DNA from 3 places in the Cupriavidus sp. USMAA2-4 genome. Region 1 is predicted to be linked to each of the others. Evidence: predicted binding sites of a transcription regulator. Region 1 holds the regulator's gene; each other region holds the start of a gene.
What was found. The regulator LexA, encoded in region 1, represses DNA repair genes until DNA is damaged. The targets are predictions, from matches to a motif close to ACTGTATNNNNATACAGT.
Positions count from the first base shown of each region.

Region 1 (10,525 bases):
CGACCATGGGAACGAGCAGGCTGATCAGGACATAGCCACTGACGGTAAGCGTAGCGCTCATATCGATTGACCCATTCCATTTGTGCACACGCCGGCTCTTCGGCTCGGTGAACCGTGAGTATGCACGCAGCATCGTTGCGTCGGCATCACACTGGAGAGGGGTGACTCGGATTGGCGTGGGAAGCCGGCCGGACCGGTTCCATGCATCCGCGGGCAGGGCATCGCCGGCATTCATTGGCGGCATGCAAAAGAGAGGCCCTTGCCGTGCAGCGGAGGGCCTCTGTCAAAACGAGTCTGGCAAAAAAGAGTTTGCCGCTTTTGGTATAGCCACTGGGGTGGGCTGTGGCAAGTGGCGAGCATGCGGTGTGCCGCGGATGCCAAGCGCCGGGCCACCAGCGCTGCCGCGCACGGTAGCCTATACTCTCGTCCTCGCGCCACACAGTGTGCCGGCGCTTTGCCGCGCGGGCATGAAGTGCCGTGAAATGCCTTGTGCAAGGCAGATGTGCTCGCCGCAAGGCGCGCGGGCCGCTGCGCGGCGGCCGTTCCACCAAGGCAGGGCCGCCTGCCTGCTCAATCCGTTTTGAAGCCGTTTTCCATGACAACCACCCCCCGCCGCGTCTCGGTCGCGCCGATGATGGATTGGACCGACCGCCATTGCCGCATGTTTCACCGCCAATTGAGCCGCCATACCTGGCTGTACACGGAGATGGTGACGACCGGTGCCCTGTTGCATGGCGATGTGGCGCGCCATCTCGACTATGACGAGGTGGAACAGCCGGTAGCGCTCCAGCTCGGTGGCAGCGAACCAGCCGACCTGGCTCATGCTGCACGATTGGGCGAGCGGTGGGGCTATGCGGAAATCAACCTGAACTGCGGTTGCCCCTCCGAACGGGTGCAGCGCGGGGCCTTCGGTGCCTGCCTGATGGCGGAGCCGGCGCTGGTCGCGGACTGCGTCAAGGCGATGCGCGATGCGGTTTCGGTGCCAGTAACGGTCAAGCACCGCATCGGCATCGACACTATCGAACACTACGATTTCGTGCGTGATTTCGTCGGCACCATTGCGCAAGCCGGTTGCGAGACCTTCATCGTGCATGCGCGCAATGCCATCCTCAAGGGGCTCAGCCCCAAGGAGAACCGCGAGATCCCGCCGCTGCGCTACGAGGTGGCTTACCAGTTGAAGCGCGAGTTTCCGCAGCTTGAGATCCTGATCAATGGCGGCATCGTGGACTATCAGCAGATGGACGCGCATCTCGAGCACGTCGATGGTGTCATGATCGGGCGCGAGGCCTATCACCATCCTTATCTGCTGGCCGAGGTCGATGCGCGCTTCTACGGGGCTGCTACGCCGATCGCGTCGAGGCTGGAGGTGGAACTGGCCATGCAGGCCTATATCGGGCGCCATGTCGAGGCAGGCGGGTATATGGGGGCGGTCACGCGCCATATGTTGGGCCTGCATCGGGGGATCCATGGCGGACGAGGCTGGCGGCGCATCCTGTCGGATGCCCGGCGAATGGCCGCGGCACGTTCTTCTGCTGAGGTGGATGCCTTGTTCGAAGAGGCGCGCAGCCATCTGCGTCGCGAAGCGGAGCCGGTAGCCGAGGCAGTCTGACAGCGCCTGTCGTCGCCCCTCCGTTCAGGGTGGCGTGCCGGTCCGAAGAAAAGCTCTAACTCCGAATTGTCTTTTTGTGCGGTGCTGGCCGGACGTTGAGATTGCGACACATGCGCCGCGGTCGTCGCAGTGTGCTACCGGGAAAGTCGCGCCGGCAAAGGGATTCCCCTAAATGCAGAGTGACGGCGGACTCCATACACTGGCCCTGCCCTCGAATACAGGGCTTTCTTCAACTGATTATTCAGCCCGCCTTGTGCGGGCTGTTTTTTTTGTCGCGGGCATCGTTGCCGGTGGATCCTGTCATCGGCTTGGCCGCATGATGGCCATTCGAGGTGGCAGCTGCATGACAGATGCCTGCGCCGAACCGGCATGCTGCGTCTTGCCTGTGGTTCGTCGAGCTTCTTGCGGCCCGAATCGATATTATGCAGCTTGCGCCACATGTGGTCGCGGGCGTAAAGTCTTTAGGGTGGGATATCTCTCAAAAGTTCCGCTTGCTTGCCGACATTCCCTAGGCCCCTGCTCGCGCGTCTATCATGTTCAAAGACGGCACTGCTTGGGTCGACAGGGAAGTGGGTCAGCGGGTGTGGCTGATCCCGACGTCGATGGTGCCGTAGGTCGAGATGCCGGTACCGGCGGTCTCACTGCCCGTGGCGGCGCATGCGGCCAATGCGCTGGCCAGCAGGACGATGGCGAGGCGTAGCAGGGAGGTCATGAGGAAGGGTGTCGGGATCGGGTTGGCAATACGGTTCAGTCCCGCACCTCGCTCGATTGGTTCCCTTGCGGCGCGCGAGCAGAGAGGCAACAGCGAGACAATAGAGCTAGCAGAGAAAGAGAGAGTGCGGCCGCCGTCGGCAGGCCGGCCGGGATGCGGGGGAGCATCTGAGCTTGGAGGGCAGGACATTGGACGAGTTGTTTGGCGTGGAATTCGAAGGCTTCCGCGTCGTGTGGGTAGCCGAGCGGCTGCAGGACGGCAAGTGGACGGCGCGCTATTGCTGGCGCTTCGGCATCGATGGAGAGGCCAGCAAAGCCTTGCAGGCCGACGTGCTGAACGGCAGGTCTCGCCGCCTGCTGGGCCTGTTCGACACGGAGTCCGACACGATCGAAGCGATCAAGGAGGCGGTCCTGCTCGAGTCGAAGTGGGACCTGAGCCGTCGTTGAGCTGGTGGACGGCGCATGCCGTTTCTCGGGCATGCGTCAGCGGCTCTCGGTGGGTGCTGAAAAATTTTGTGTTGAGTACTAGCCATGACGGAAACTTCTCCGTATAATCTTGGTTTTCGCTGATCGACGGTTCGCAACGAATCGAAAGCAGCAAAACGACGGTGGCTGTAGCTCAGTTGGTAGAGTCCAGGATTGTGATTCCTGTCGTCGTGGGTTCGAGTCCCATCAGCCACCCCAGGAATTTCTTGTAGAACGGCCGCTTGCAGAAGCGGCCGTTTTGCTTTGGGCTCGCCGCGCGGTAGTGTGCTGTTTTCACGGGGAAATCCCAGTCGTTAAGTTAGGGATGCGGGCTTGTCCAACGATGCGGTTGGCATAGCTCCGACTGCACGCTTTGACTTCGATGTGCCGATGCTTTCTCGGCAGCCGTTCCCGGGCCAGTTGCGGTTGCGGCCAATGGATGGCGTAGACCATTCGATACGGTGCCTCGTCCTGCCATGCTAGCATTGCTCGACTCTCCAGGAGATGGCGATGGCGAAAACGACGGTCTCGAAGAAGCAATACCTGCGCAAGCTTAACCGGCGCCTGGCCAAGGAGGCGGGGGTGCCGGAGGGTGTCGAGTTTGTGTTCTATCCGCTTGGCGCCAAGGCCCGGGCGGCCACCGGGGTGGCGGCCTCAGAAGGTGCGGGGCCGGCGGTGCGTGCCGTCATGGATGCAGTGCAGGCGCGGGTCGCTGCCAAGTACGCTGTGGATGGAGCTATCCTGGGCAACGGCAAGGCCGCACCGATCGAGCATGCGGAGCCCTGGCCTGCGGCGTCAGGCGGAGCTGCCGGCGCGCAGGTGGCTGGTAAGGACTGAGGTCGCACCGGTTTTCAGGCAGGGTCGGCTGATAGTCGTCCTTGCTCCTCGTCGCGCTGCGGATCCTGCCTAGGCCGCCTGGCGGGAGTTCGCCAGTTGTGCCGGTGGCGGATTGTGCTCGAATGCCACGCAATTCCTTCCCTCGCGCTTGGCGGTGTAAAGCAGCATGTCGGCCCGGGTCAGCAGGTCATCTAGCGATTCCCCGGCGGCGAGCGCGGTGACGCCGAAGCTGGCGGTCACGGTACATGTGCCGGGCAGGGCTTCGAATGCCGTCGTCTCGAGCGTGTGGCGCAGGCGTTCGGCCAGGTGCAGCGCGCTCGCAACGTCGGTGCCGGGCAGAAGGATGGCGAACTCTTCGCCGCCGATGCGGCCTGCAATGTCCCGATGGCGGATGCTTGCGAGGACCAGGTGGCCGAATTCCGACAGGACCGTGTCGCCTGCGACGTGGCCGTGGGTGTCGTTGATGTGCTTGAAGTGATCGATATCGCAGAGCAGCACGCTGAGCGGCTGGTCTTGGCGGGGCGGAATCTCGCGCTCAGCCAGCACCTCGAAGCTACGGCGGTTGTGGAGGCGGGTCAGGGGATCGGTGTCGCGTTCCTCGCGCAGCTTGTCGATCACGTCGGACATGGCGCCTGCGAGCAGGGCCAGGCCGAGCACGATGCCGAACAGTACCAGGCTGAGCTGCAGTGCGATCCAGAAGGGCGAGTGCGCTAGTGAGTCGGCGTTGCCGGACGCGGCGGATGTGATGGTCAGTGCCGAGCGTGGCACGAAGCTCAGCGCAAACGCCAGCAGGATCCAATACAGCGCGCGGTCGACGGCGGCGCCCAGGCGCAGTTTGCCAAGCCGCGCGACGCCGGTCAGCAGCATCACTGCGATGCCGCCGTGGAGTATGTAGATGCGTGCCGCGATCTGGTCGTCGGCATAGTGGAAGTACGCCAGCGCGATCAACTGCAGACAGGCCAGCGTGGTCAGCGGCACGGCATCGAACTGCGCGTCGGCGCGTGCTACGACGCCGCGCAACAGCAACAGGGTGCTACCCAGGTAGAGCGCGCAGGACAGCAGCAGGTTCACGCCAGCGTCGCGCGGCAGTTGCAGGATCTGCGCTGACGCGGCCAAGGCATAGATCAGGAACGATGCGCAGAACATCAGCAGGTGACGCTGCGCGCGCTCGTAGCTCCAGGCCAGCAGGAAGCACAGGGATAGCAGCGTGGCGATGGCGGGATTGCCCAAGGCCAGAACCTGGACAGTTTGAAGCGGCAAGCGAGGTCCCCGATCTGTAGTCGTTGTGGTGGCCGGGAGCGCTGTCCGGAGGGTGGTCGGTGTGCCGAGGCAGGCAGCGTGGTATGCCTCGGCAATGCAGCAGCGCGGCGCGTACGAGCGCCTGTCAGTCTTGCCGGCGACCCCGCAGATGGAGCTGCTGCCGGTGCGGCGCTAATCCGATGTCAGCGGCCATTCTAGCGAGCCGGCACGCGAATCTCGCCGGCACTGACGTGCTGCGCGCCGCTGCAATTGCAAACAACGGTAAAGATACGGAAATGCCCCCTTCGAACGAGGGGCGGAGTGTGCATCAAGGGAGGGGCACCCTACGCATTGCCTGGCATAGGCAGAGGGTTGGACGCGGATTGAAGGCGCCTGGAACATCGCGGAATCGTTGGTGCGCGACGACCGCTCGGGCATGCGATTGCTCGGGCGCCGTCGTGCATCATGCAAAGCAGATGCGCGGCAAAGCGAATGCGGCAAAGCGAATGCCCGGCGTGACAGGCACGGCACGGCGAGCCGCGCCTGTCACGTACCCGTGCGTACTCGGGTGCCGCGCAGGCTCAGACGTGCAGCTTGGCCGGCTCGGCCAACTCCAGCATGCGGCAGATGGCGGCCATGCTGCCGACCATGGTGCGGCGCTGCGCGCCTTGGTAGATGCGCACGCCCTTGCATTGGCGGAAAGGCACTGGCTTGACCGGGCGGCGGGCGGAGATGGTATTGGCTTGCGGCATGGTTGCACCTGTCGATTGACAATAGTCGGGGGATGGCGCCAGCGTCGGCGGGCGCCTTCGGAACGGTGAGGCAGGTGCCGCCACGCTGCAGACCTGGCGGCGGCGAGGGGTCGGGCCGGCTGCGCTAGAAGCCGGCCGGACGGATCAGTCCGACCGCGATACCCTCGAGAGAGAACTCTTCTTCTCCCGGTTTCACGAGGATGTTGGGGTAGTCGGGGTTCTCGGCAATCAGCTCGATGCTGTCGCCTCGTCGCTTGAAGCGTTTGACAGTGACGTCCTCGCCAAGGCGTGCTACCACGATCTTGCCGTTGCTGGCCTCGCTGGCGCGCTTGACTGCGAGCAGGTCGCCGTCGAGGATGCCGGCATCGCGCATGCTGAGGCCGCGCACGCGCAGCAGATAGTCGGGCTGTTCGTCGAAGACCGAGGCATCCACCTGATACTGCCGGTCGATGTGCTCGGCGGCGAGGATGGGGCTGCCTGCCGCGACGCGGCCGACCAGCGGCAGGGTCAGTTGCATCACGCCGGCCATCGGCAATGTGAACTGGTCCGGTGTTTCCGAATCGCTGCGCGAGACCTTGAGGCGGATGCCGCGCGAGGCGCCCGGGGTCAACTCGATCACGCCCTTGCGCGCCAGTGCCCGCAGATGTTCCTCGGCGGCATTCGGGGAGGAGAAGCCGAACTCCGCGGCGATTTCTGCGCGCGTAGGCGGAAAGCCGGTGCGGCGGATCGTGTTGCGGATCAGGTCGAAGATCTGTTGTTGCCGCGGAGTCAGGGTTGCCATGGAGTCGCCGCTTTGTTCTTGGTGTCAGGGGTACTGTATGTTTAAACAGTATGCTGTGATTTTATACAGTATGTGACGAAGTGCAAGTGGAATTTGCGCGACCTGTGGCCGGTGCGGCGGAGTGATGGTGGTTGGGCGTACGGTTACAATCGCGGCTCACCCGTGTTCCCGCCCTGATATGTCCAAGCTTCCCCGCATCGTCGTGCTTGCCACCGGCGGCACCATCGCCGGTTCCGCCGCCAGCGCGGCCAGCAGTGCGCATTACCAGGCAGCCACGGTGCCGGTGACGGCGCTGCTGGATGCCGTGCCGGCGTTGAAGTCGGTGGCGCGCCTGGAGGCCGAGCAGGTGGCCCAGGTCGACAGCAAGGACATGGGCTTTGCGCTGTGGGCCAGACTGCAGGCGCGCGTGGCATTCTGGTGCGCCCAGCCCGATGTGGCGGGTGTGGTGGTGACTCACGGTACCGATACCCTGGAAGAGACGGCCATGCTGCTGCACCTGTCCTGTGCGGTACCGGTTCCCGTAGTGATGACCGCGGCCATGCGGCCTTCGACCTCCCTGTCGGCGGATGGCCCGCTCAATCTTCTCGATGCCGTGCGTGTGGCGGCCCATCCGGAGGCGTGCGGCCGTGGCGTGCTGGTGGTGCTGAACCAGCAGATCCATGCTGCGCGGGATGTCGTCAAGGCACATACCTCGGCGGTCGATGCCTTCGTGTCGCCGGTGGGCGGCCCGCTCGGTTTCGTCCAGGATGAGCTGGTGAGCTTCATGCGCGCGCCATTGCGCCGGGTCGAGCGGTCCTGGCCGCTGCCAGCCGGGGAGTGGCCGCTGGTGGAAATTGTGCCGAGCTATGCGCAGCCCTCCCGTATCGTCGTCGACGCGCTGGTGGCTGCCGGCGCGGCGGGCCTGGTGGTGGCGGCGGCGGGGAACGGTTCGATTCACGAGGCGCTGGCTGCCGCGCTGGCCGACGCGGCGCGCGCAGGTGTCGCGGTGGTGCGCAGTTCTCGCACCGGTGCGGGCCATGTATCGATTCCGGCACTGCCGAATCCTGGCGCCGGCCTGTTCGTCTCCGCGGGTGACCTGAATCCCTACAAGGCGCGCGCGCTGCTGTTGCTCGCTCTGGCTCGGGATCCTCGGCTGGCGGCGGACCCTGGCCGGCTGCAGCAGTGCTTCGCGCAGTGCTGAGCGGGCAGTCTGCTTGCCGTGCCAGCTTGCTGCGGGCTATAATGGCAGGCTATCCAACCTTGCCGCACCGGACGTGACGCCCGGGTGGCTCATCCCAAAAGGAGCGTCAATGCGTCATTACGAAATCGTCTTTATCGTCCATCCGGACCAGAGCGAACAAGTGCCCGCGATGATCGAGCGTTACAAGTCGCTGGTCACCTCGCAGAATGGCCAGGTTCACCGCGTGGAAGACTGGGGTCGTCGCCAACTGGCCTACATGATCCAGAAGCTGGCCAAGGCTCACTACGTTTGCCTGAACATCGAATGCGGCAAGGAAACCCTGGCCGAACTCGAACACGCGTTCAAGTTCAACGATGCGGTGCTGCGTCACCTGATCGTCCAGACCAAGAAGGCCGAAACCGCTCCCTCGCCGATGATGAAGGAAGTGCAGCGCGAAGAAGCCCGCAAGGCCGCGCAACAAAGCAGCGAGAGCCAGGCCGCCTGATCGGCGGTGCGGTGCGCTAGAGCGCTGCCCGGCCGGATCGGCAGGGTGGCCCGGGACCAGCAAGGAGGCGCGCGTTGAACCAGTTGCGGCTGTCCGCGACCCTAGTCGAACGCGAAGCCCTGCGCTACACGCCGGCCGGCGTGCCTGTCGTGAACTGCTTGCTGCAGCACGCTGGCGAGGTGGTCGAGGCGCAGATTCCCCGGCAGATCGAGTTCGCCATCGCGGCGATGGGCATCGGCCCGGTCGGCCAGCGCCTGGAGCGCATGCCGCTGGGCACGCTGCTCGACTGCGAAGGCTTCCTGGCCCGCAAGCATCGCAACAGCAAGGCTCTCGTCTTTCACATCACTGGATGTAAAGCATTCGAAAAGGATTGAATCATGGCATTCGTCAAACGTGACAACAAGAACAAGAAGCGCTTCCAGCAGCAGAACCCGCTGTTCAAGCGCAAGCGCTTCTGCCGCTTCACCGTGGCTGGCGTGGAACAGATCGACTACAAGGATCTGGACACCCTGAAGGACTTCATCGGCGACAACGGCAAGATCACGCCGGCACGCCTGACCGGTACCAAGGCGCACTATCAGCGTCAGCTCGATACGGCTATCAAGCGTGCGCGTTTCCTCGCGCTGCTGCCGTACACCGACCTGCACAAGAACTGATTGTCAGGCCCTAGGTAAAGGAGAGATATACGATGCAAGTCATTCTGCTTGAAAAAGTCGTCAACCTGGGCAACCTGGGTGACATCGTTCGCGTGAAGGACGGTTACGCCCGTAACTTCCTGATCCCGAGCAAGAAGGCCCGCCGCGCGACCCAGTCCGCCATCGAAGAATTCGAAGCCAAGCGTGCCGACCTGGAAAAGGCTGCCGCCGAGAAGCTGGCCGCCGCCCAGGCGGAAGGCGAGAAGCTGAACGGCCTGACCATCCAGATCACCCAGAAGTCGGGTGTGGATGGCCGCCTGTTCGGCTCGGTGACCAACGCCGACATCGCCGAAGCCCTGGCTCCGCAAGGCTTCGTCGTCGAGAAGGCGCAGGTCCGCCTGCCGAACGGTCCGCTGAAGATGGTCGGCGACCATCCGGTCAGCGTGGCGCTGCACACCGACGTGGTGGTCGACGTGACCGTCTCGGTGCTGGGCGAGCAGGTCTGAGATTCCGGCGCCAGGCTGGAGCGGTGCCCGCAGCGGCACGCACCGGCCGGTTCGGATCACGAGAAAAGGCAGAAGCTTGGGCTTCTGCCTTTTTTCTTGTCCGTCGCGTGACGCCGCCGACGCCACAGTGGTTCGCCACTGCCGAATTCTCCGCGCGGGCCGGGCCCCGTCGCCGCTATAATTGCCCCCCATGAATGCGCCCGTCGCCGACCCCCAACTAGACAACCTCAAGGTCCCGCCGCACTCCATCGAGGCCGAGCAATCGGTGCTCGGCGGCCTGCTGCTGGACAACGCCGCCTGGGACCGCATCGCGGATTTCCTGTCGGAGGCGGACTTCTACCGCTTCGACCATCGGCTGATCTTCCAGAGCATCGCCCGCCTGATCTCGGCCACCAAGCCCGCCGACGTCATCACCGTCTACGAGATGCTGCAGGTGGCAGGCAAGGCGGAGGAAGTCGGCGGCCTGGCCTATCTCAATTCGCTGGCGCAGAACACGCCGAGTGCGGCCAATATCCGCCGCTATGCGGAAATCGTGCGCGAGCGCTCGGTGCTGCGCAAGCTGGTGACGGTGGCCGACGATATCGCCACCGCCGCTTTCGCGCCCAAGGGCCGCGAGGTGCGCGAGCTGCTCGACGAAGCCGAATCCAAGGTCTTCGCCATCGCCGAGGAAGGCGCGCGCGGGCAGGCCGGCTTCCAGGAGATCCAGCCGCTGCTGACCCAGGTGGTGGAGCGCATCGACGAGCTGTACCACCGCGATTCGACGTCCGACGTGACGGGCGTGCCTACCGGCTTCATCGACCTGGACCGGATGACCAGCGGCATGCAGCCGGGCGACCTGGTCATCGTCGCCGGGCGTCCGTCGATGGGTAAGACGGCGTTCTCGCTCAATATCGGCGAGCACGTCGCTGTCGAGCAGGGGCTGCCGGTCGCGGTCTTCTCGATGGAAATGGCGGGTACCCAGCTCGCCATGCGTATGCTCGGTTCGGTCGGCCGGCTCGACCAGCACCGGCTGCGCACGGGGCGCCTGCTCGACGAGGACTGGCCGCGGCTGACCCATGCGATCCAGCGCATGAACGATGCCCAGCTCTTCATCGACGAGACGCCCGCGCTGAACCCGATGGAGCTGCGCGCGCGCTCGCGCCGGCTGGCGCGCCAGTGCGGCCAGCTCGGCCTGATCATCATCGATTACCTGCAGCTGATGTCGGGCTCGGGCGGCGGCGAGAACCGCGCCACCGAGATTTCCGAGATCTCGCGTTCGCTCAAGGGCCTGGCCAAAGAGCTGAACTGCCCGGTGATCGCGCTGTCGCAGCTCAACCGCAGCCTGGA
Region 1 is NZ_CP017748.1:4,179,289-4,189,813, forward strand. It holds gene dusA (tRNA dihydrouridine(20/20a) synthase DusA) at 596-1,609, shown strand; gene BKK79_RS41130 (hypothetical protein) at 2,184-2,321, opposite strand; gene BKK79_RS18605 (hypothetical protein) at 2,510-2,767, shown strand; tRNA gene BKK79_RS18610 (tRNA-His) at 2,929-3,004, shown strand; gene BKK79_RS18615 (hypothetical protein) at 3,296-3,622, shown strand; gene BKK79_RS18620 (GGDEF domain-containing protein) at 3,692-4,852, opposite strand; gene BKK79_RS41135 (hypothetical protein) at 5,443-5,613, opposite strand; gene lexA (transcriptional repressor LexA) at 5,738-6,394, opposite strand; gene BKK79_RS18630 (asparaginase) at 6,573-7,574, shown strand; gene rpsF (30S ribosomal protein S6) at 7,684-8,058, shown strand; gene priB (primosomal replication protein N) at 8,133-8,432, shown strand; gene rpsR (30S ribosomal protein S18) at 8,436-8,714, shown strand; gene rplI (50S ribosomal protein L9) at 8,747-9,199, shown strand; gene BKK79_RS18655 (replicative DNA helicase) at 9,390-10,525, shown strand, end outside.

Region 2 (10,525 bases), 2.1 Mb from region 1:
GGCGCACGCGGCCGCCGGCCAGCTCGATCTCGCGCGGCTTGGTGTCGGTCAGGCGCGCCTCGATGTCCCACAGGCCATCTTCCCTGAGATAGGCCTCGGCCGTGATGGCACGGCGATGCCGCAGGGCGCGGTTGACGGGCGGGGAGAGGGGCATGAAACCAGGCTGAAGCGAGGACAGATGGACGGCAGAAATCGGACGGCGGAGCCGAAAAACCCGAAGAGTTTAACATGCCGGGCCGCATTGGCCGGGAACTGCGCGCAGGTCGCGCTGTCGGCAGCACATTGGCGCACCGCGGCCGCTACCCGGCCACCCGCGCCACACCGGTCGCACGGCGAAGCCCGGCGCGGCATGCCGGGCGGATGGACGCCCAGCGGCAGGCTGGTATCGCCGGCGGCCACTTGCACATCGGCGCGTACTGGCGCGTACCGGCGTGCACAATACACCTGCCGGCGTCATAGGTATTTCCCAGCAGACATGGATGGAAGGACCGGAGCCGGCTGGCTGGCTGGCCGCTTCCCGCCACGGCGTTCCGGCAGCCAGGGGCAATCAGTCGTCCCCTGGCCACTCATCGGACGGCTCATCGCCCTGCCCCGCGATGACCTTGCCGATCACGCTGCGGGAAAAGCCCCGCGCCATCATGAAACGGATCTGCTTGGCCCGGGCCTCTGGCGACTCCGGCGCCACGCCGAAGCGCTTCTGCCAGACGGCGCGGGCGCGCGCCAGTTCGGTATCGGCCAGCCGCTCCTTCAGCGCCTGCAACTGCTCTCCGCCCAGCTGGTGGGTCTTGGCCTCCTGCATCACGCGCGCCGCGCCATAGCGTGCCGCGCGCCGATGCACGAGGCTGTCGACGAAACGGACATTGGACAGCCAGTTCTCGCGCTCCAGCGCGTCCAGCAGTTGCTCGACCTCCTCGGGCGACTCGGCATGCGGCGCCAGCTTGCGCGCCAGTTCGGCACGGCTGTGCTCGCGCCGCGACAGGTAGCCGATGGCACGGGCCTTGAGGGAGAGCGGGGGACGGGTGGACATGGCTGCGGGGCGGGATGCCCGAGGCCGGGCAGCGGAAGGAAGCGGAGGTTGGATAGAGCGGCTGCAGCGATTTCAGCGGTGACAGCGGTGACAGCGGTGACAGCGGTGACAGCGGTGACAGCGGTGACAGCGGTGGCGGAAGGCGTGCCGGCTCCGCGTGAGGCCGCCTCCAGCGGAATGCCACGCGGAGGGCATCGCGCAGGCACTGCAAGTTACCCAGAGGTACAACAAAGGCACAGCGACTAAGGTACAACGAGGGCACCGGCAAGGCCGGCGCCCTCGTGGCAGCCCGGCTCAGGTAGTCCGGGCAGGCAGTCCGAGGCATGACAGCCGGCGATGCGCGCCGCCCGACCGCCCCGGCGCCGGCTCATTCCTCGAGCGCCGCGACCGCCGTGCCGTTCAGCGGGGCCACGCCCAGCGCCACGCGCACCTTGTTCTCGATCTCGTTGGCGATATCGGGATTCTCGCGCAGGAATTCGCGCGCATTGTCCTTGCCCTGGCCGATCTTCTCGCCGTTGTAGCTGTACCAGGCGCCCGACTTCTCGACGATCTTGGCATCCACGCCCAGGTCGATGATCTCGCCCTGGCGGGAGATGCCCTGGCCGTAGAGGATATCGAAGAAGGCTTCGCGGAACGGCGGCGACACCTTGTTCTTGACCACCTTGACCTTGGTCTCGTTGCCGATCACGTCGTCGCCCTTCTTGATCGAGCCGATGCGGCGGATATCGAGGCGCACCGAGGCGTAGAACTTCAGCGCGTTGCCGCCGGTGGTGGTTTCGGGCGAACCGAACATCACACCGATCTTCATGCGGATCTGGTTGATGAAGATCACCAGGCAGTTGGTGCGCTTGATGGTGCCGGTCAGCTTGCGCAGCGCCTGGCTCATCAGGCGGGCCTGCAGGCCGGGCAGCGCATCGCCCATCTCGCCTTCGATTTCGGCCTTCGGCACCAGCGCGGCGACCGAGTCGATCACGATCAGGTCGATGGAGCCGGAGCGCACCAGCGCGTCGGCGATTTCCAGCGCCTGCTCACCGGTGTCGGGCTGCGAGATCAGCAGGTCGCCGACATTGACGCCCAGCTTGCCGGCATAGTTGACGTCGAGCGCGTGCTCGGCGTCGATGAAGGCGCAGGTGCCGCCCAGCTTCTGCATCTCGGCGACCACCTGCAGCGTCAGCGTGGTCTTGCCCGACGATTCCGGACCGTAGATCTCCACCACGCGGCCGCGCGGCAGGCCGCCCACGCCGAGCGCGACGTCCAGGCCCAGCGAACCGGTGGACACGACCTGGATGTCCTGCTCGACGTCACCGTCGCCCAGGCGCATGATCGAGCCCTTGCCGAATTGCTTCTCGATCTGGGAAAGCGCCGCGGCAAGCGCCTTCTGCTTCTCCGCGCTCACGCCTGCACCCGCCTTCTTGTCGTCCATGGTCGTCCTTCCGTCAATGGTGTATAAATAGGCCGCATGTGGCGCGGCGCCTGGTTTCCGTGCGTGCCGCGCCGGCCCGCCGGCGCATCCTGGCCCCGGCGCAGGCGCCAGGGCGATCCCGCTCCCGCGCCGCCGTCTTGCCGGGCGCCGCGGGGCACCGACCCGGCAGGACCGCCAGGCCATGCCGCCCCGATGCCGGTCCTCGCCGAACGTGCGAGTACTGTATAAAAAAACAGTATGCTTGGCAAGCCCCGCCCGCGCCACGGACGCAAAAAGTAAAGGCGCCCGGGCCTGGCCAGGGAGGAGACACTGACTATGCGCATTCTCATCGCCGAAGATGACGACGTGCTGGCTGACGGACTGACGCGCTCGCTGCGCCAGTCGGGCTATGCCGTCGACCATGTCGCCAGCGGACTGGAAGCCGATTCGGCGCTGTCCACCCAGAGCTTCGACCTGCTCATCCTCGACCTGGGCCTGCCGCGCATGTCCGGCCTGGAAGTGCTCAAGCGGCTGCGCGCGCGCGGCGCCATGCTGCCGGTGCTGATCCTGACCGCCGCCGACAGCGTCGACGAGCGGGTCAAGGGGCTGGACCTGGGCGCCGACGACTACATGGCCAAACCCTTCGCCCTGACCGAACTGGAGGCGCGCGTGCGGGCCCTGGTGCGGCGCGGCGCCGGCGGCGGCGGCACCCTGGTCCGCCACGGCCCGCTGGCCTTCGACCAGGTCGGCCGCGTGGCCTACCTGAACGAGCAGATGCTGGAGCTGTCGGCACGCGAACTCGGCCTGCTCGAGATCCTGCTGAGCCGCACCGGCCGCCTGGTGTCCAAGGAGCAGCTGGTCGACCATCTGTGCGAATGGGGCGAGGAAGTCAGCAACAACGCCATCGAGGTGTATGTGCACCGGCTGCGCAAGAAGATCGAGGTGGGCGGCATCCGCATCGCCACCGTGCGCGGGCTCGGCTACTGCCTGGACAAGTTCCAGGCCGCGCCGCTACCGGAGGACGCGGCCGGCGCGGCCGGCGCCTCGACCACCGTGCACGCCTGAGGACCGCGCTGGTGCCCTCCCCCGTCCAGGCCGGCTGCCCGCACGCGACATGACCCTGCTCAGACTGCCCTGGCGGCGTGGACACGCGCGGCAGGCCCGCCGCGCCGCCGCCAGCCCGCCGCCGGCCGCGGCGGATAGCGCGGCCCTGCCCGACGACGTCGCCCTGGCCGACGCCCTGCCGCACCTGGAGGACGATGCCCGCCAGCCGGCGGCGCGCTCCCTGTTCGGCGAGATCCTCGACTGGATGCTGGCGCCGCTGCTGCTGCTGTGGCCGATGAGCATCGCCGTGACCTACCTGGTCGCCAAGTCCATCGCCAACGGCCCTTACGACCGCTCGCTCGAAGCCAGCGCCATCGTGCTGTCGCAGCAGGTGCGCGAGGTGAACGGCCGCGTCACGCTGCAGTTGCCGCTGTCCGCGCGCGAGATCCTGCGTGCCGACGAAACCGACAATATCTATTACCAGGTGGTCGGCACGCGCGGCGAGTACATCGCCGGCGACCGCGACCTGCCGCTGCCGAACGAGGACGAACAGGGCCACGCCGGCCTGGTCTCGCTGCGCGACGACCGCGTCAAGGGCAACGATGTGCGCGTGGCCTACACCTATGTGGAACTGCGCAACGTGTCCGGCGAGCAGCCGGTGCTGGTGCAGGTGGCCGAGACGCTGGACAAGCGCGCCCGCCTGGCCAACGAGATCATCAAGGGCGTGATCCTGCCGCAGTTCGTCATCCTGCCGCTGGCGGTGGTGCTGGTGTGGTTCGGCCTGACGCGCGGGCTGGCCCCGCTCAACGCCATCCAGCAGCGCATCCGCGCGCGCAATCCCGGCGACACCAGCCCCATCGAGGAGGGGACGGCGCCGCAGGAGATCACGCCGCTGGTGTCCTCCTTCAATGAACTGCTGGCGCGCCTCGACCAGTCGGTGCAGACGCAGAAGCGCTTCATCGCCGACGCCGCCCATCAGATGAAGACGCCGCTGGCCGGCCTGCGCATGCAGGCCGAGCTGGCCCAGCGCGAGCAATCGCCGGAGGAGCTGCGCCGCTCGCTGGCGCAGATCGCCGGCAGTTCGGAGCGCACTGCCCACCTGGTCACCCAGCTGCTGTCGCTGGCACGCATGGAGAACCTGGCCAGCAGCGCCGGCATGGCGCCGCTGGACCTGGCCGCGCTGGCGCGCGAGGTGGTCAAGGACTGGCTGCCGCGTGCGTGGGAACGGCAGATCGACCTGGGCCTGGATGCCGACGACCATCCGGTCATGGTGCAAGGCAACCGGCTGATGCTGACCGAGATGCTGAACAACCTGATCGACAATGCCATCCGCTACACCCCGCCCGGCGGCCACGCCACCGTGCGGGTCAGCGCCGACCCCTTCGAACCCTTCGCCTACCTCGACGTGGAAGATACCGGCCCGGGCATCCCCGTGGCCGAGCGCGAGCGCGTGATGGAGCGCTTCTACCGCGTGCTCGGCACCAATACCGAGGGCAGCGGGCTGGGCCTGCCCATCGTGCGCGAGATCGTGCAGCAGCACGGCGGCGAGATCCGCATCCTCGACCATGTCTACCAGCAGGAGCCGCGCCGCGCCGGCGCCCGCCTGCACATCACGCTGCGGCGGCCGGCCGAGGACGCGGAGCACTGAGCATGGCAGGCCATCGCGACACCCCGGACGAACGGCGCGCCTGGTACCGCAATGTGCGCTGGATCGGCGCGCTGCTGGGCGTGTGGTTCGTCGTCACCTTCGTGGTGAGCTGGTTCGCGCGCGAACTGCGCTTCGACTTCTTCGGCTGGCCCTTCTCCTTCTGGGTCAGCGCCCAGGGCGCCCTGATCGTCTACGTGCTGATGGCAGCCATCTACGCCTGGCGCATGAACCGCGCCGACGATGCAGAGGCCGCCGCAGCCGCGGCGCAAGCGGCACCCGAGAACTGGCGCGACGATGCTGCGTAGCGGCATCCCCTGCATCGCGCCAGCCGTCTTTTCCTCCCGTTTTCCAAGCTCTCTTCCTTGCGCGGCGCAGCAGGCGGAGGCCTTGCGCAGGCCTGCTTCCGGCCTAGCGTATACCCCGACGAAACTCCCCATTTCCGATGGGAATCTGTCAGAACTCAGTAAGTTTCGCCTCCCACAATCCAAGCAACTTCGGCAGGCCGGGAGCCTCCGCAAGTGCTCGCGCAGTGTCGCCCCCGGCCCGCACGGAGACCTTACGACAATCGAAGGAGACATCATGGCCAATGCGCAGCACGTTGCGATGCCGGGGGGCGGCACTCAGAACGCACCCATGACGAGGGAGGAGAGGAAGGTCATCCTGGCCTCCTCGCTCGGCACGGTGTTCGAGTGGTACGACTTCTACCTGTACGGCTCGCTGGCGGCGATCATCGCCAAGCAGTTCTTCGCCGGCCTGGACCCGACCTCCGCCTTCATCTTCGCCCTGCTCGCCTTCGCCGCCGGCTTCATCGTGCGTCCCTTCGGCGCGCTGGTGTTCGGCCGGCTGGGCGACATGATCGGCCGCAAGTACACCTTCCTGGTGACCATCCTGATCATGGGCATGTCGACCTTCATCGTCGGCCTGCTGCCCGGCTTCGCCACCATCGGCTGGGCCGCGCCGGTGATCCTGATCGCGCTGCGCATGCTGCAGGGCCTGGCCCTCGGCGGCGAGTACGGCGGCGCGGCCACCTACGTGGCCGAGCACGCGCCGCACGGCAAGCGCGGCTCCTATACGGCGTGGATCCAGACCACCGCCACGCTGGGCTTGTTCCTGTCGCTGCTGGTGATCCTGCTGTGCCGCGAGCTGACCGGCCCGGCCTTCGACACCTGGGGCTGGCGCATCCCCTTCCTGGTCTCCATCCTGCTGCTGGGGATGTCGGTCTACATCCGCCTGTCGATGAGCGAATCGCCCGCCTTCCAGAAGATGAAGGCCGAGGGCAAGACCTCCAAGGCGCCGCTGACCGAGTCCTTCGCCCAATGGCGCAACCTGAAGATCGTGATCGTGGCGCTGCTCGGCCTGACCGCCGGCCAGGCCGTGGTCTGGTACACCGGCCAGTTCTATTCCCTGTTCTTCCTCACCCAGGTCCTGAAGGTCGACGCCAAGACCGCCAACCTGCTGATCGCCGGCGCCCTGCTGATCGGCACGCCCTTCTTCATCTTCTTCGGCTCGCTGTCGGACAAGATCGGCCGCAAGTGGATCATCATGGCGGGCTGCGCGCTGGCCGTGCTGACCTACTTCCCGATCTTCAAGGCGATCACGCACTACGCCAACCCGGCGCTGGAGCGCGCCCAGCAGTCCGCGCAGATCGTCGTCACCGCCGACCCGGCGCAGTGCTCCTTCCAGGGCAGCCCGATCGCCCGCGAGATCGACTTCCGCAGCTCCTGCGACATCGTCAAGCGCACCCTGGCCCAGGCCAGCGCAAGCTACGAGGTGGTCAGCGCCCCGGCCGGCACGGTGGCCTCGGTGAAGATCGGCGACAAGGAGATCCCCGCCTTCAACGCCGGCCTGACCGAAGACCGCCACAGCTTCAGCGAAGACAGCAAGAAGCAGATCGCCGGCTTCAAGAAGTCGGTCGGCGAAGCAATGAGCGCCGCCGGCTACCCGAGCAAGGCGGATCCCGCCCAGATGAACACCATCATGGTGCTGGTGCTGCTGGTCATCCTGGTGATCTACGTGACCATGGTCTACGGGCCGATCGCCGCCATGCTGGTGGAGATGTTCCCGACCCGGATCCGCTACACCTCGATGTCGCTGCCCTACCACATCGGCAACGGCTGGTTCGGCGGCCTGCTGCCCACCATCTCCTTCGCGCTGGTGGCGCAGAACGGCAACATCTACTACGGCCTCTGGTACCCGATCATCATCGCCGCCGTCACCTTCGTGATCGGTGCCCTGTTCGTCCGCGAAACCAAGGACGTCAACATCTACGCCCACGACTGAGCCCCGCGGCCCCCGACACCCCCGCCGCGCGCGAACGGGGGCGCCGGAGGCGGCCGGCGGCCCCGGCCACCCCGGCGGAAAAACGCCTAGGAAAAATCTTTGCACAAAGGTGTTGACAGGCTCTGAAGTCCACGTATAATTGCGGTCTTCAACGGCGAATTAGCTCAGTCGGTTAGAGCGACGGAATCATAATCCGCAGGTCCGGGGTTCGAGTCCCTGATTCGCCACCAAATATGAAACCCCGGTAGATCCACGATCTACCGGGGTTTTTCATTTTTCACTAGGGGGCTCCGCCGGTTTTTTGCGCGGGCCCCTTTGCGTTTCTTCCCGGGCGCCGCTCCGCGGCATTCACCGCCCCTCAGTCCAAACGAACCCGAACGAACCCGGACGGCCCCCGATCGAAGGTGGCCGCGAGCACGGCGGCAAGGAGCCACGCCCTCCTTCGGTCCCCGCCAGTTGAATCCATACAACGCGCACACCCATCTTGCGGTTCGACTTTGACCACCACGAGGTTCCCGTCTACACTCGCTGCAACTACAAGCGGGCTTGCATGACAAGCCCGCGATAGATTTTCGGGTCAAGGAGCGCGAGCATGGGCCAAAGAAGCCCGGCAGTGCCACAGCGATGGGATGACTGTCGCTTTTATCGGGAAACATGGGTCAAAGCCGCACGCCTCCCAGGCGTCGCGCGATGGCGCTATGGCCTGCCGCGCAAGCAGCCGGGATTCACCCTCATTGAGTTGATGGTGACGGTTGCCATCGTCGGCATTCTCGCCGCTGTGGCGTACCCTTCGTATATCCAGTACGTTGTGCACTCCAATCGCGCAGCGGCGGAGTCGTTCCTGCTAGAGGTTTCCGCCACGCAGGAGCGCTACCTGCTGGACAACCGCGCCTATGGCACCAGCCTGGCCGCACTGGGCTACTCAGCCCTGCCCTCGAGCATTTCCGCCAGCTACCAGGTCAGCGTCTCGGCAAATGCCGGCCCGCCGCCCACGTACACGCTGACGGCCACACCGATCGGCGCTCAGTCCAGCAACGACACGCGCTGCGGTACGCTTTCCCTGTCCAACGCAGGCGTCAAGTCCGCCTCCGGACCGGCGTCCGATTGCTGGCAGTAGGCCATGACGCATCGGACCCATCGCCTCGCCGAGCGGACCCGCCGCCCTGCCAAGCCGGCGGGCTTCACCCTCATCGAGCTGCTGGTGACGCTGTCCGTGCTGGCCATCCTCGCGTCCATGGCCGCGCCGTCCTTTGCCAGCTTCGTTGCCACGCAGCGCATAAAGAATGCCTCGCTCGATCTCGCGGCCGCGCTCACGCTCGCGCGCAGCGAAGCGGTAACGCGCAATACGAGCGTTTCGGTGAATGCATCCAGCAGCTGGAGCGGCGGCTGGGCGGTGACGGCAGGCACGACGCAGGTGCGCAGCTTCGGCCCCTACCAGGGCATCGCCATCTCCACGACCAGCGGCACGTCCCTGGCCATGGGCAACGACGGCCGTCCCGTCGCCGGCGGAACCAGCTTCCAGCTTTCCACGGCCGCCCCCGCGCAGAGCACGACCGTGCTCTGCGTCGTACTGAGCGGCACCGGGCGCGTCTCGGTCGTCAATGGAGCTTGCGCATGAGGGCCATCCCTTCCCACCGAGGACGCCCCCGACCACGCAGGCCGGCGCGCGGCTTCGCGCTGATCGAGATCCTCGTTTCGGTCGTGATCCTGCTGGTGGCCCTGCTCAGTGCCGCCGGGCTGCTGGCCCGCTCGAACCAGATGGAAATGGAGACCTACCAGCGTGTCCAGGCCCTGACGCTGCTGCAGGACATGGCGGCACGGCTGAACGCCAATCGCCAGGTCGCCCCTTGCTACGCGGCGGGATCCCCGATGACGGTGCTGGGCAGCGGCTCGACCTCGGTACCGGCCTGCGCGCTGGGCAACGCCGCCCAGCAGGCGCTGGCGACGACGGACCTCACCGCCTGGAACAACGCCCTGCTCGGCAGCGCCGAGACCAGCGGCGGGAAATCCCTCGGTGCCATGATCGGTGCGCTGGGCTGCATCGAATCCGTCGACCCGGTCAACCAGGTCTACCGCATCTCGGTCGCCTGGCAAGGCCTGGCCAAGACCGTGGCGCCCGCGCTGCCGTGCGGCAGCGGCAGCTTCGGCGATGACACCACGCGCCGCGTCGTCAGCATCCAGGTCCGGATCGCCACCTTGTCATGAACCGCCCCCGCCTCCACCGCCCCTCGCAGCGAGGATGGACGCTGGTCGAGCTGATGATCGGCATCACGATCGGGATGCTCATGCTCATCGCCCTCGGCAGCCTCTACTTCTCGACCACGCAGTCGCGCTCCCTGCTGGCGTCCGTCTCCGACCAGATCGAGAGCGCGCGCTATGCGCTCGACATGATCGGGCACGAAACCGAACTGGCGGGCTTCTATGGCGAGACCGGCCAGGCCAGGAGCGCAACGGTATCGATGCCGTCGCTGTGCGCCACCACCAGTACCGCGCTCGGCTTCGCCAACAGCCCGGTGACCATGCCGGTGCCCATCCAGGGATTCGCGGCCGGCACGGTCGCCTCCTGCCTGCCGAACCTCAGCGCACAATCGGAGATCCTGGCGATCCGCCGTGTCTCGACCACCAGCGCCGCGGCCGCAACGGCGTCGGCCACCACGGGCCAGGCCTACCTGCAGAACTCCGCCTGCGGCAGCGACCCGGTTCCCTTCGTCTTCGACACCAGCGCGGCGGCCTTCACCCTGCAGACCAAGGCCTGCACCTCGAGCGCGCTCGCGCCGCTGCGCGCAGCCGTGGTCCGCATCTTCTATCTCGCCGCTTGCGACAACTGCGCCGGCAGCGGCGACGGGATCCCCACACTGAAGATGGTCGAACTCATCAACGGCGCGTTCCAGGTCAACTCCATCGCGCAGGGCATCCAGGATATGCACTTTTCCTTCGGCGTCGACCAGGACAACAACGGCTCCGCCGACTGCTACGTCGACAATCCCGGCATCGACAACAGCGGCGCCTGCACGAGCGTCACCGGCTATTCGTGGGCTACGCCGTCGGCCAACTGGCATAACGTGACGTCCGTGCGCATCAGCCTGCTGGCGCGCACCACCACCCGCGCCAACGGCTGGACCGA
Region 2 is NZ_CP017748.1:1,741,599-1,752,123, forward strand. It holds gene BKK79_RS07610 (DUF2889 domain-containing protein) at 1-154, opposite strand, end outside; gene recX (recombination regulator RecX) at 548-1,027, opposite strand; gene recA (recombinase RecA) at 1,395-2,450, opposite strand; gene BKK79_RS07625 (response regulator) at 2,766-3,494, shown strand; gene BKK79_RS07630 (sensor histidine kinase) at 3,544-5,121, shown strand; gene BKK79_RS07635 (DUF4212 domain-containing protein) at 5,124-5,426, shown strand; gene BKK79_RS07640 (MFS transporter) at 5,701-7,401, shown strand; tRNA gene BKK79_RS07645 (tRNA-Met) at 7,555-7,631, shown strand; gene BKK79_RS07650 (type IV pilin protein) at 8,105-8,518, shown strand; gene BKK79_RS07655 (GspH/FimT family pseudopilin) at 8,522-9,019, shown strand; gene BKK79_RS07660 (type IV pilus modification PilV family protein) at 9,016-9,606, shown strand; gene BKK79_RS07665 (PilW family protein) at 9,603-10,525, shown strand, end outside.
Region 2: a site for LexA is predicted at 2,670-2,687, ahead of recA (recombinase RecA). Genes of this name have one in related genera too.

Region 3 (10,525 bases), on a different replicon from region 1:
GGCTGGCTCTTCGCCGGCGCGGAGCTGCTGGAACGAAGGGCCGAGAATTAAGAGGCGTTTATATCTGGATTGAATCTGGCCGCCCAACTTCGGGAGGGTGGATTATACGCAGGGGCCACATTTACCCTGCATGAGGTGTTAGCTAATCGTAAGAATTAGCCATTTAACAGGGAGGTGCCAGTGAGCAATTGGCGCAAAGCAGCATTTGCGGCGGGAGTGGTCGCGCTTGGAGCCGCGACCGTATTTGTCACGACCAAGCTCGTGGCAGAGCCATCGACCGAGGAGGCTGGCCGTTCCGGGAATGCAAATCGGGCGGCTACTGCATCCTCCGCCGATCGGCGGCCCGGAGAGCTCCTTCGCCGCGGAATGGTCAAGGTCGAGGACCAATCAGGGAGACCAGGCGTCAAGTCGAAGGATTTCACTGAGACGGTCGAAGGGATCGATGCCGACAAGAACGGTATTCGGGATGATATTCAGGTTTATATCGAAGAGACATACAAGAGCCTCCCACAGCGAGCCGGGATGCTCCAATACACTCGTGCGGCAGAGAATTTTATGCTCCGCGCAAAGACTCTCGATGAGTTGAAGGAGTATTGGCCGGCCTACGCAAAAAGTGCCGACTGTCTTAAGTCGCTGTTTGGTGATGGCTGGGTAAAAGAGGCTGGTGAAATTCAGGCTCAAATGATGAACACCCCGCCGCGGATAGAGGCGTACATCGAGACGCGGCGCATGTCGAAAAACAATATTTGGCGGCTCTATTCCGGAGATAAACCATGCGAATGAAGGATGGGCGGATTGTTAGGGTGCTGGCCGTTTTCGTGTTGTTCTTTCAGATCGCCACGCCGGCAGCGGCCCAAGCGAATCGGTACTGTAGCTCGGAATATCTGATTCTCTTTGGGAATGGAGTCAACACGATATTCCCGGATTGGGTGCAATCCGTGCAGGCGCTTCGGGATATCGCTGGCGATTCACATAATGAGGTGCCCGTTAATTACGGACTAGCAGAAAACCCCTCCGATGGTGTCTTGCTAGATCTCTATCAAGTCTATCAACAGAAGGTAAGCGAAGATCCCTCGCTCTCGTGGGAACTGTTGATTCGCGTGTTCGTGGGGGCGGTTGATGGCTTGACGTTCGGAACGATCTCGAAGGTGCAGGCGTTGATCACGGATACAGCGGCGGCGAACTCGCAGCAGCTTCAGGCCAAATTTCAGGCGCAATACAACTACACCGACGCCGATGTGGTGGCGCAAAAGGCGCTGGTGATCGACGGGCTAAAGAACCAGGGGAACCGTGTCCTATTGGTGGCTCATTCCCAGGGGAATCTTTACGCTAACGCGGTGCACCGGGCAGTTTACAATGACCCTGACGTTACACCGGGCAGTTTCTCACTGGTGGCTGTCGCGACGCCGGCAAACTTCGTTCCGCAAGGCGTGCCCTATACCACCTCGGACAATGACGTGGTGATCAACGCCCTGCGCCAGTTTATCTCTTCGAGCGTGCTGGCAGCGAATGTGTCCGTACCGTTTCGGTTCGATGACGTGTCGGGGCATTTTTTTACTGGCACCTACCTCAATACAAACTACGTAGCTCGAACGAAAATCTCGACTGATATCATCGCGTCAATGGACAGGCTCGTGCGACCGGAGGGCACCTATGACTTTGAAGTGGTCTTGAAGTATGGCGTACCCATCTCTACGGCGTCGCAAATTGTGTTTGATCCCGACAATAGCTTTGGCTCACTAAATACTTGCTATCAGCGCTTCTTTTTGTCACTGGATAGTGGGCTTGGGGATGCGACAAGAAATTCGATTGCAGCCGTATTTTGCGGTGACTCGCGTACTTGGACCTTGATTGATAAGGCAAAGAGTCGACTTGATCCATTTGCCGCGAAGGATGATGCGGCATATGCCGCGGCGCTCGCGGAGATTAAATCTCGACTTTTATCACATATTCCATCTGTTGCAAACTCTGATTCTGCAATTAGTGCATTTATAGCCGGCCGATCGCCAGCGTACTCAAGGAGCGTGGGCTCAACATGGGTTGGAAATTCCGGTCCGACCTACACATTTTCGTCGACTGATTTTGATGCCAGTGGCAATCTGCTGCATCCCTTTACCTATCTTCCGGTCAAATTATCGGGTGAGGGCGACCCCCCTTATTCTGAGCAGTATGCGGGCGCCGACACGGTTTTTCTCTCTAAGTTCCTTATGCCGCTAGAAGGTGATCTCCGCATAATACCTAGTAACGTTGCAAAATTTGAGAAAGGAGCGGGATTTATACGTTTTAATCTCTGCAGGAATTCAGGGCAGCCAATATAGATCTAGTCAATGGCATTATAAATCTAGCGAACCAGGATTGCTTTTGGTTACGTTCTTGCGGTCCTTGGGGGGGCCGCTAGCAGAAGTCTCGGCAGGTGGTCTCTAGTTCGCCCAGCATCCACGTTAGGTCCACCACGCGCTGGGCGATCAAGTGCTTCACCTCGCCCTCGCATTGCCACCGCCCGTAGACCCCGACCATGCCGGAGCCCAGGATCTCCTTGCGAAAGCGCTCGAACACGTCGGGCCAGATGATCACGTTGACGACCCCGGCTTCGTCCTCCAGTGTCATGAAGACGACCCCATTCGCCGTGCCCGGGCGCTGGCGCACCGTCACAATGCCGGCGGCGCGCGCGGTCTGGCGCGACTGGTAGCCAGCCAGAACGTCGGCTGGCACGAAGCGCCGGGAGGCCAGCAGCGGCCGGAGCAGGGCAAGCGGGTGGCGGCGCAGCGTCAACCCCATCGCGCGGTAGTCCCCCGCGATCTCCTCGCCTTCCGTGGGAGGCGCCAGGGCGGCAGCTTCCTCCTTCACGTCGGCCGGGCGCAGCAGATCCTTGTCGGGCACGGCCGCGGCGGCCTGCCACAGCGCCTGCCGCCGCCCGCCGGTGAGCGATGCCAGGGCATTGCCGCCGGCGAGTACCTGCAGGTCGTGGCGGTCGAGGCCAGCACGCCGGGCCAGGTCGGCCGCGCTGGAGAAGGGCCGGATCGCGCGCGCGTCCTCGATGCGCTGAGCGGCCTCGCGGCGCATGCCCCGCAGCAGCGACAGGCCGAGGCGCACCGCCGGCGTCGCGCCGTCGGCTGGCCGCTCGAGCGCGGAATCCCAGCCGCTCGTGGCCACGTCGGCGGCCAGCACCGTGACCCCATGCCGCTTGGCGTCCTGCACCAGCTGCGAAGGCGTGTAGAAGCCCATCGGCTGACTGTTGAGCAGCGCGCACAGGAAAGCTGCCGGCTCATGGCGCTTCAGCCAGGCCGAGGCGTAGACGAGGAGGGCGAAGCTGGCCGCGTGGCTCTCGGGGAAGCCGTACTCCCCGAACCCCTGGATCTGCCGGAAGATGCTCTCGGCGAACTCGAGATCGTAGCCGCGGGCCAGCATGCCGGTGACGATGCGCTCGTGGTACTTGCCAAGGCCCCCTTTGCGTTTCCACGCGGCCATCGCCCGGCGCAGCTGGTCGGCCTCGCCGGCGGAGAAGCCGGCCGCCAGCATAGCCACTTGCATCACCTGCTCCTGGAAGATCGGCACGCCGAGCGTGCGCGAGAGCGCCTTCTCCATGTCCGGGCTGGGGTAGGACACCGGCTCAAAGCCCTGCCGGCGGCGCAGGTAGGGGTGCACCATGCCGCCCTGTACCGGGCCTGGCCGCACGATCGCCACCTCGATCACCAGGTCGTAGAACGTGCGCGGCCGCAGCCGTGGCAGCATGGACATCTGCGCGCGCGACTCCACCTGGAATACGCCCATGCTGTCCGCGCGGCACAGCATGTCGTAGGTCGCTGGGTCTTCGGGCGGGATGTCCTGCAGCTCGAAGGCCTCGCCGCGCTGCTCGGCCACCAGGTCGAGCGCCCGGTGGATGGCCGACAGCATGCCCAGGGCCAGCACGTCGACCTTGAGCAGACCGAGTGCGTCGAGGTCGTCCTTGTCCCACTGGATCACGCTGCGGTCCGCCATCGCGGCATTCTCGATCGGTACCAGGCGCGACAGCTTGTCCTTGGCGAAGACCAAGCCTCCCGAATGCTGCGACAGGTGGCGAGGAAAACCGAGCAGCTGCGTGGCCATGCTGGCCCAGCGCCGCGTGAGTTCCGCTTCCGTGTCGAGCCCGCACTCGGCGAAGCGCCGCATCAGGTCGGCCTTGCCATCGAACCAATGCTGCGCCTTGGCGACCAGATCGACGATTGCCGGGTCCACGCCAAGGGCCTTACCGGATTCGCGCAGCGCGCCGCGCGGCCGGTAGGTGGACACCGCGGCGGTTAGTGCTGCGCGATCGCGCCCGTATTTGCGATACAGGTACTGGATCACCTCCTCGCGCCGCTGGTGCTCGAAATCGACGTCGATATCCGGTGGCTCGCCGCGTTCCTTTGAGATGAAACGTTCGAACAGTAGGTTGCCGCGCGCGGGATCGACCTCGGTGATGCCCAGGCAGTAGCAGACTGCTGAGTTGGCGGCCGATCCCCGGCCCTGGCACAGGATGCCCTGTGAGCGCGCGAACTTGACGCAATCGTAGACCGTGAGGAAGTAGGGTTCGTACCGAAGATCGGCGATCAGCGCCAGCTCGTGCTCCAGTTGCTGCTGGACGGCCAGCGGGATGCCTTGAGGGAACCGCCGGTGGGCGCCCACGTAGGCCTCGTCGCGAAGGTAGGCGGTCGCCGAGCGGCCGTCCGGTACCAGTTCCTCGGGATACTCGTAGCGCAGCTCGTCCAGCGAGAAATTGCACAGATTGGCGATATGGACCGACTCGGTCAGCAGCCGATGCGGGTAGAGGTTGGCGAGGCGCAACCGCGAACGCAGGTGCTGCTCGGCATTCGCTGTCAGGTCGTAGCCGCATTGCGCGACCGGCCGCCCTAAGCGGATGGCACCCAGCACATCCAGCAGCGGCTTGCGCGAGCGCACGTGCATGACCACATTGCCGGCGGCCACCAGGCGCAGGCGATGGCGAGCCGCGGCCTCCTCAACGCCGGCGCGGTGGATATCGTCGAGCGGGCGGTAGAGCAGGTGGAGCGCCATCCAGGCGCGACCGGCGAAGGTCGCGGAGATCCAGGCGGCCTGTGCGTCCAGTTGGTCGGCCGGCGCGCAGTAATCGGGCGTGAACAGCACCAGGCAGTCGGGCAGGCCTCGCAAGTGGGAGTAGGGCGCCTCGGGCGCGGCCAGGTCCCGCATGGTCAGGTGGTAGCTGCCCTTGGCGGCCCGGGTGCGCGCCAGCGTGATCAGTTCGCACAGGTTGCCGTAGCCGGCGCGGTTGCGCGCGAGCGCGACGAAGGAGAGGGCCGGGCTGCCGTCGGCATTCTTGAGACGGAAGCTGGCGCCGACCACCAGCTTCAGGCCGTGCTGCTTGGCGACCGTATGGGCGCGCACGATGCCGGCCAGCGAGCATTCGTCGGTGATCGCGAGCGCTTGATAGCCCAGCGCCACGGCGCGCTCCGCCAGCTCTTCCGCCCGCGAGGCGCCGTGCAGGAAGGAAAAGTTCGAGAGGCAGTGCAGCTCGGCGTAGTCGGGTAGGCCGACGCCGGAAGGTTGGGGCAGCATGGCGACGCCTCAGCCAAAGAGCCCGTGCAAGTACCAGTGCGCGGCGTCGCCCTCGCGGCTGCCCATGCGCTCCTGGAACACCCAGTAACAGGTGTGGTCCTGGCCCTCGGCAACGTAGTAGTCCCGCGTGACCACCTCGCCGGCCCACCAGCCGGCCTCGATGCGTTCGGGCGGCGAGACCATGCGCAGCGGCGAGCCGTAGTACGGGCGGTGGTCGCGCTCCAGCAACGGAATCGGCTTATCGAGCAGCCAAGCCGGGCGGGGCAATGCCGGCGCAGGCCCGCCCGCGGCCACCTTGGTGCCGGCGGGCACCCAGGTGTTGGCGACCTCGGGCCGGTAGTCTGCCTGCAGGGCGGGCTGCAGCACGCGCTCGGCGCCCAGCCGCGCGGTGAGCAGCTCCAACAGCCGGGCATGGTCCTCGGGCGTTCCGCCTGGCTCCGGGAACAAGCTTTCGCTCGGCGGCGCCAGCGGTTGCGTGTCGACGGCGGCCAGGTGGACCGCAATCATCGGCGCGTCGACAGCCAGCCGCGCGAGGCGCTCGCGCAGCAGGCGGTTCAGGTGAGCGGCGTGCCAGCTCGGCTCGGCCAGCGCTACCTCGACCACGGTCGGCGGGATGGCCTCGCGGCCGCGCTCGTGCTGCAGCGACACGGCGAAGCGGGTCACGGCCAGGTGCCGCGCGGTGAGCCATCCCACCAGCTGCTCGATCAGGCCGCCGGCGTAGGCGAGGGTGGCCTCGGCGTGTTCGATGCGGTCGGGCAGTTCCACGCGCGCGGCGAACGTTGGCGGGGCCTCCAGCCAGTCGAATACCTCGGCGGCCTCGCCCAGGGCGCGGTCCAAGGCCTCATTGATCGCCGCGCCGCAGCGGCGCTGCAGGCCGGCCCGCGGCAGGCGGCGCAGGTCGCCCAGCGTGCGGCAGCCCAGACCGTCCAGCCAGTCGGCGTGCGGCCGTGCCGCCGGCAGCACCGCGGCGGGAAGGGTTGCCAACTGGCGGCCGAGACCGGCCGGCTTGAGCGCGACGCCGCCGCCGGCGCGCGCAAGCAGCCAAGCGCCTTGGGCAGTCGGCGCACAGCCAACCGCCACGGTGTATCCGAGCGCTTCGGCTGTGGCGCGCATGCGCGCGCGCAGCCGGCGCGCGCCGCCGAACAGGCGCAGGCTGGCCGACACGTCGACCAGGACGGCATCTTCCTCAGCCTCGACCACGGACGGCGAGAACTGGAGCAGGGCGAGCGCGAAGGCGCGAAGGCCTTCAGCCTCGCGTGTGGGTGCGCGTTCGAGGAGCACGGTCTGCGGGGCGATGGTCTGCACGCCGCCGCGGCGCATCTGCGGCCGCACGCCGGCGGCGGCAGCCAGCGCGGAGGCCAGATGGACCCGGTCCTTGTCGAGGACCGCGACGGCCAGCTCAGTGGACCAGCGTGGCCGGAAGACTTCCAGGCACAGGCGCGGTAGGCGCAGGCAGATCCAAAGGCGATACATGACGGCGAAGCAGGATGGGCGAGGGTTCCAGCGGTACCAAGACAGGCTTGTCCTGCTGCGGCCCGCGCCGCTTGAAAAAGGTCAGCTCGGCGCCTCCGGCAGCCGGCGCTATGCCGATGCGTAGCCGCGCGGGCGATGCGTCGCGCGCACAGGTGGCCGGCCGCATCAGGTAGAACAGCGTATCGCCAGCTTGGGCGGCCAGATTGAGACGGCGCAGCGCATCGTTGCGCAGGTGCTGCGACCAGAACAGCAGGGCGCCGCACGTGCCGGCGCGCAGAATCTGCTCGGCGGACCACAGAGCGTCGGCGGTGCGCTCGCTGCGCAACCACAGCAACTGAGCCGGCGGCAGTCCCCAGTTGGCCAGGGCCAGCCCCTGGGGCGCGTGGGGCGGGTCCAGAAGTACGATCGGGCGCGGAGCCAGGCTGGCCAGCGCTGGGCGCAACAGGCGCAACTCACCCACGCCCGCCTGGCGCACCAGCAATTCCACCAGCGTGCCCGTCGGCCAGCCCCCGCCCGGCAACTCGCCGGCCAACGCGGCGTAGCCCGTGGGTACGGTGCGGCCGGCTGCCCGCGCCAACTGTGATGCGAGCCAGAGGCCAGGATGGATGGTTTCGGGGGCTGGGGCGGTCATGGCGGGTTCCTGCCAAACAGTGTACTGTATATTTATACAGTAATCGAGCCGATTGCCTCTCCGGCCGGCTCGGTGCATAGTGCTCCACACCAGGACGGACGCCAAATTGAAATGAGCGACTCGAACGAATCCCGCCTGCGCGCCGCGCTGCAGGCCGGCCCCATGCCAATGCGCCTGGCCCCTCTGCTGGGCCCGGATTTCCTCGGCGCCGACGAAGCCGAGCGTTACGCGATCTACACGGAGCCAGAGGAGGCGCCAGGGAGGGCGGAACTCCTGGCGACCCTGCGCACCAAGCTTGCCGCAGACGCGACGACGCTGCCATGGACCGGCGAGTCGATGCTTGGCGAAACTCTTGAGGACGAGGATTGGTCGGTTGGCGCAGCAGAGGAGGTCAGCCTGTCCAGCGACGATGTGGACGAGGTGGTTGGCCAGATCGTCAACTACCGGCTCATCCTGACGCGCGATCTGGATCCGATCGGTTTCTGCACGTTCGCGATTAACCTGGATGACTATGGCGCGGTGTTCCCAACGCTGTGCGAAGTGTGGATCGAGGGGCCGTACCGGGATGCCGGGCTGGGACTCGGCTTCATGCAGCAAATGGCGGACGCGATCTACGCTGCTGTTGCCGAATTGGATGCGCGGCTCGCCGGCGGACCGGCGCTCGAACTCGATATCGCGATCGGCCGAGAACTTTCGACCGATACCGTCGAGTCTCTCCTGCAGGCTTGCCTCGAGATGCTGGAGGAGCGATTCCAATCGCCCGAGTTGTCGGGGGCGCCGCGACTTAGTGTCGTGCGACCAGGTTCGGTCGAGATTGCGTAGACACCCACCGTACTGCGGCACCATCGAGAAAAAGATATCAAAGAGGCACTTTATATTGGCCCCTGTTACTGGTAGCAGACCGCCTCGAAGAGGCGGAATGTTTTTAGGGGTGCAAGCTGGCGATTAATTGCATTTATTGTTGATAGTCGCCCCTCCGAATCCGGTATCATGCCCAAAGCCGTTTATGCGGCATGCGGGAGTCCGAGCCAAGCGCCTCGCGCCCAACCAGACTCGCGAACGCACACCGATGCTCAAGCGGCATCAGCGTGCGCTGGCCAGCGCGCCTTCCTTTGTAACGCCGAGATATCGGCACAAGGAGAAGGCAATATGTCGACCACAATCTCTGGCGCCGAGCCCCCCCCCTGCGCCTGGTGCTGCAAGGCCAGCGTCCGGTCTTTCGGATAGTCCCAGGACACCGAGGCCATCCAGGCCCTTTCCGTCGAGGTTAGTTCCAGCAGGTATGCCCTGCGGTTGGTGGTGATGACCAAGTTGGCCTTGAGGCCCGAACGGATGGGATACTTGGACCGCCTTCGAGCCTCGAAACGCTGCGTCAACCTGTTCGGTGCCAGCCTGTGGTGCTGAAGAATGGCTTGAGCCGGATGCGGGGTGACTCGCACGTCCGGTTCTTAGGGGGCGGCGGCGCAGCAATGCGCCGCCGCTACCCGACGCCGTGGCACGATGAAGGGAACAGCAAGACCGCCTCCCTCGCACCTCCACGCTTCCCGGTTTTCGGCAAGCGCAGCGCGCAGGCCCGAGAAGGCCGAAGGCGTCAGGGATCATAGCCGGATGGCTGCAGCGCGGCGCATCCCGCGAGCCCGACGGCGGTACGCCGGGACGCTCGTTACGTATTCACAACGACGGCATTGGCCACAGGGATTTTCTGGGCGACAGCAGCGTAAAGATCAACGTCCGTCTGCTGCGTCTGAATGGACACCACAAGGCTATACCGTGCTGGCAGCCCATAGCGCTCCAGCGCTGGCCGCGTCCGCCACCACCCTGCCGAAGGATAGACAGCAATGAAGCCACGGCTGGCCAACTCAGCCGCCGTGCCTCTCCAGACATCCTGGTGCAGCGAACCACGATGTCGTCGCCGTTCACCCAGCAGCCAGTCGGGATCAGAGGGATTCACAGGTTCGCCCTCATCCTCGCGCTGGGCCGCCGCATTCACCCGAGCGACGAAGTTCTCGGTGGACGCATCAAGCGAACGCTGCACATCGAATCGAAGGCGATGCGAAGGGTAGTGATACTTCGATGCAGCGCCACGCGCCGACGGATTGGGTTCAATGAAATATGAGAGCGTGACACGCATTTCGACGGGTGTGTCCTGCAACGCCTCCAGCTCATCCTTCGGCCATGGCAAGGAATGCAGATTCATGTCGCGCGTCACGATGCCCTTGCCCCGAACCTTCGCATAGGGATGCACCTGGTCTTCAACCAGCAAGGTCAGCGAGTCCCCCGCACTCCAGAGCGCCCGATTCAAGTCCGGGGCTCCCCATCCGCAGTGACGGATCAGATGAACATAGTCATCCTTGTTCGGCACTGCGGGCAAGAACATCCCGCGCATGGCCTCACTCCATTGCGCTGAATGCACCAGCAATGCACGCACGGTCTCCGGCCGAAGGTGCGGATAGGCCGCCATGATCTGCGCCGCCATCCTCGCACACAATGCCGACGCGGCGCTGGTGGCGTTGCTGGTGGTAAACAAGCGATCCAGCGGTTGGTTGTGGGTCGTCAGCAAGTTCAGGCTGGCCATACCGACCGCGCCGAGATCATCCTTGGCCGCATTGCCACCTTCCAGCACCACTTCGGGTTTCAACGGCCATGCCCGATCCCACGTTCTGGTTGTCGTCGTGAAGGGACTGAGGCCACCGGCTTCAGCGACCGGATTCAAGGAAGGATGTCCTTCCGTGTCGATCTTGTCGGTGCAAGCGCCCACCGTGATCGCGTTCCATGCCTGGCCAGGGTCATGCACAAGATTGGTGGAAAGGCTATCGGGATACCCATCCCACGCATTGGGATCGCGCGTGTTGCCAGCGGACAGCACGAACA
Region 3 is NZ_CP017750.1:93,000-103,524, forward strand. It holds gene BKK79_RS36570 (hypothetical protein) at 181-783, shown strand; gene BKK79_RS40915 (hypothetical protein) at 774-2,318, shown strand; gene BKK79_RS36575 (error-prone DNA polymerase) at 2,395-5,550, opposite strand; gene BKK79_RS36580 (Y-family DNA polymerase) at 5,560-7,023, opposite strand; gene imuA (translesion DNA synthesis-associated protein ImuA) at 6,950-7,654, opposite strand; gene BKK79_RS36590 (hypothetical protein) at 7,766-8,476, shown strand; partial or broken gene BKK79_RS39795 (TrbG/VirB9 family P-type conjugative transfer protein) at 8,815-8,991, opposite strand; gene BKK79_RS36595 (S8 family peptidase) at 9,318-10,525, opposite strand, start outside.
Region 3: a site for LexA is predicted at 7,678-7,695, ahead of imuA (translesion DNA synthesis-associated protein ImuA). Genes of this name have one in related genera too.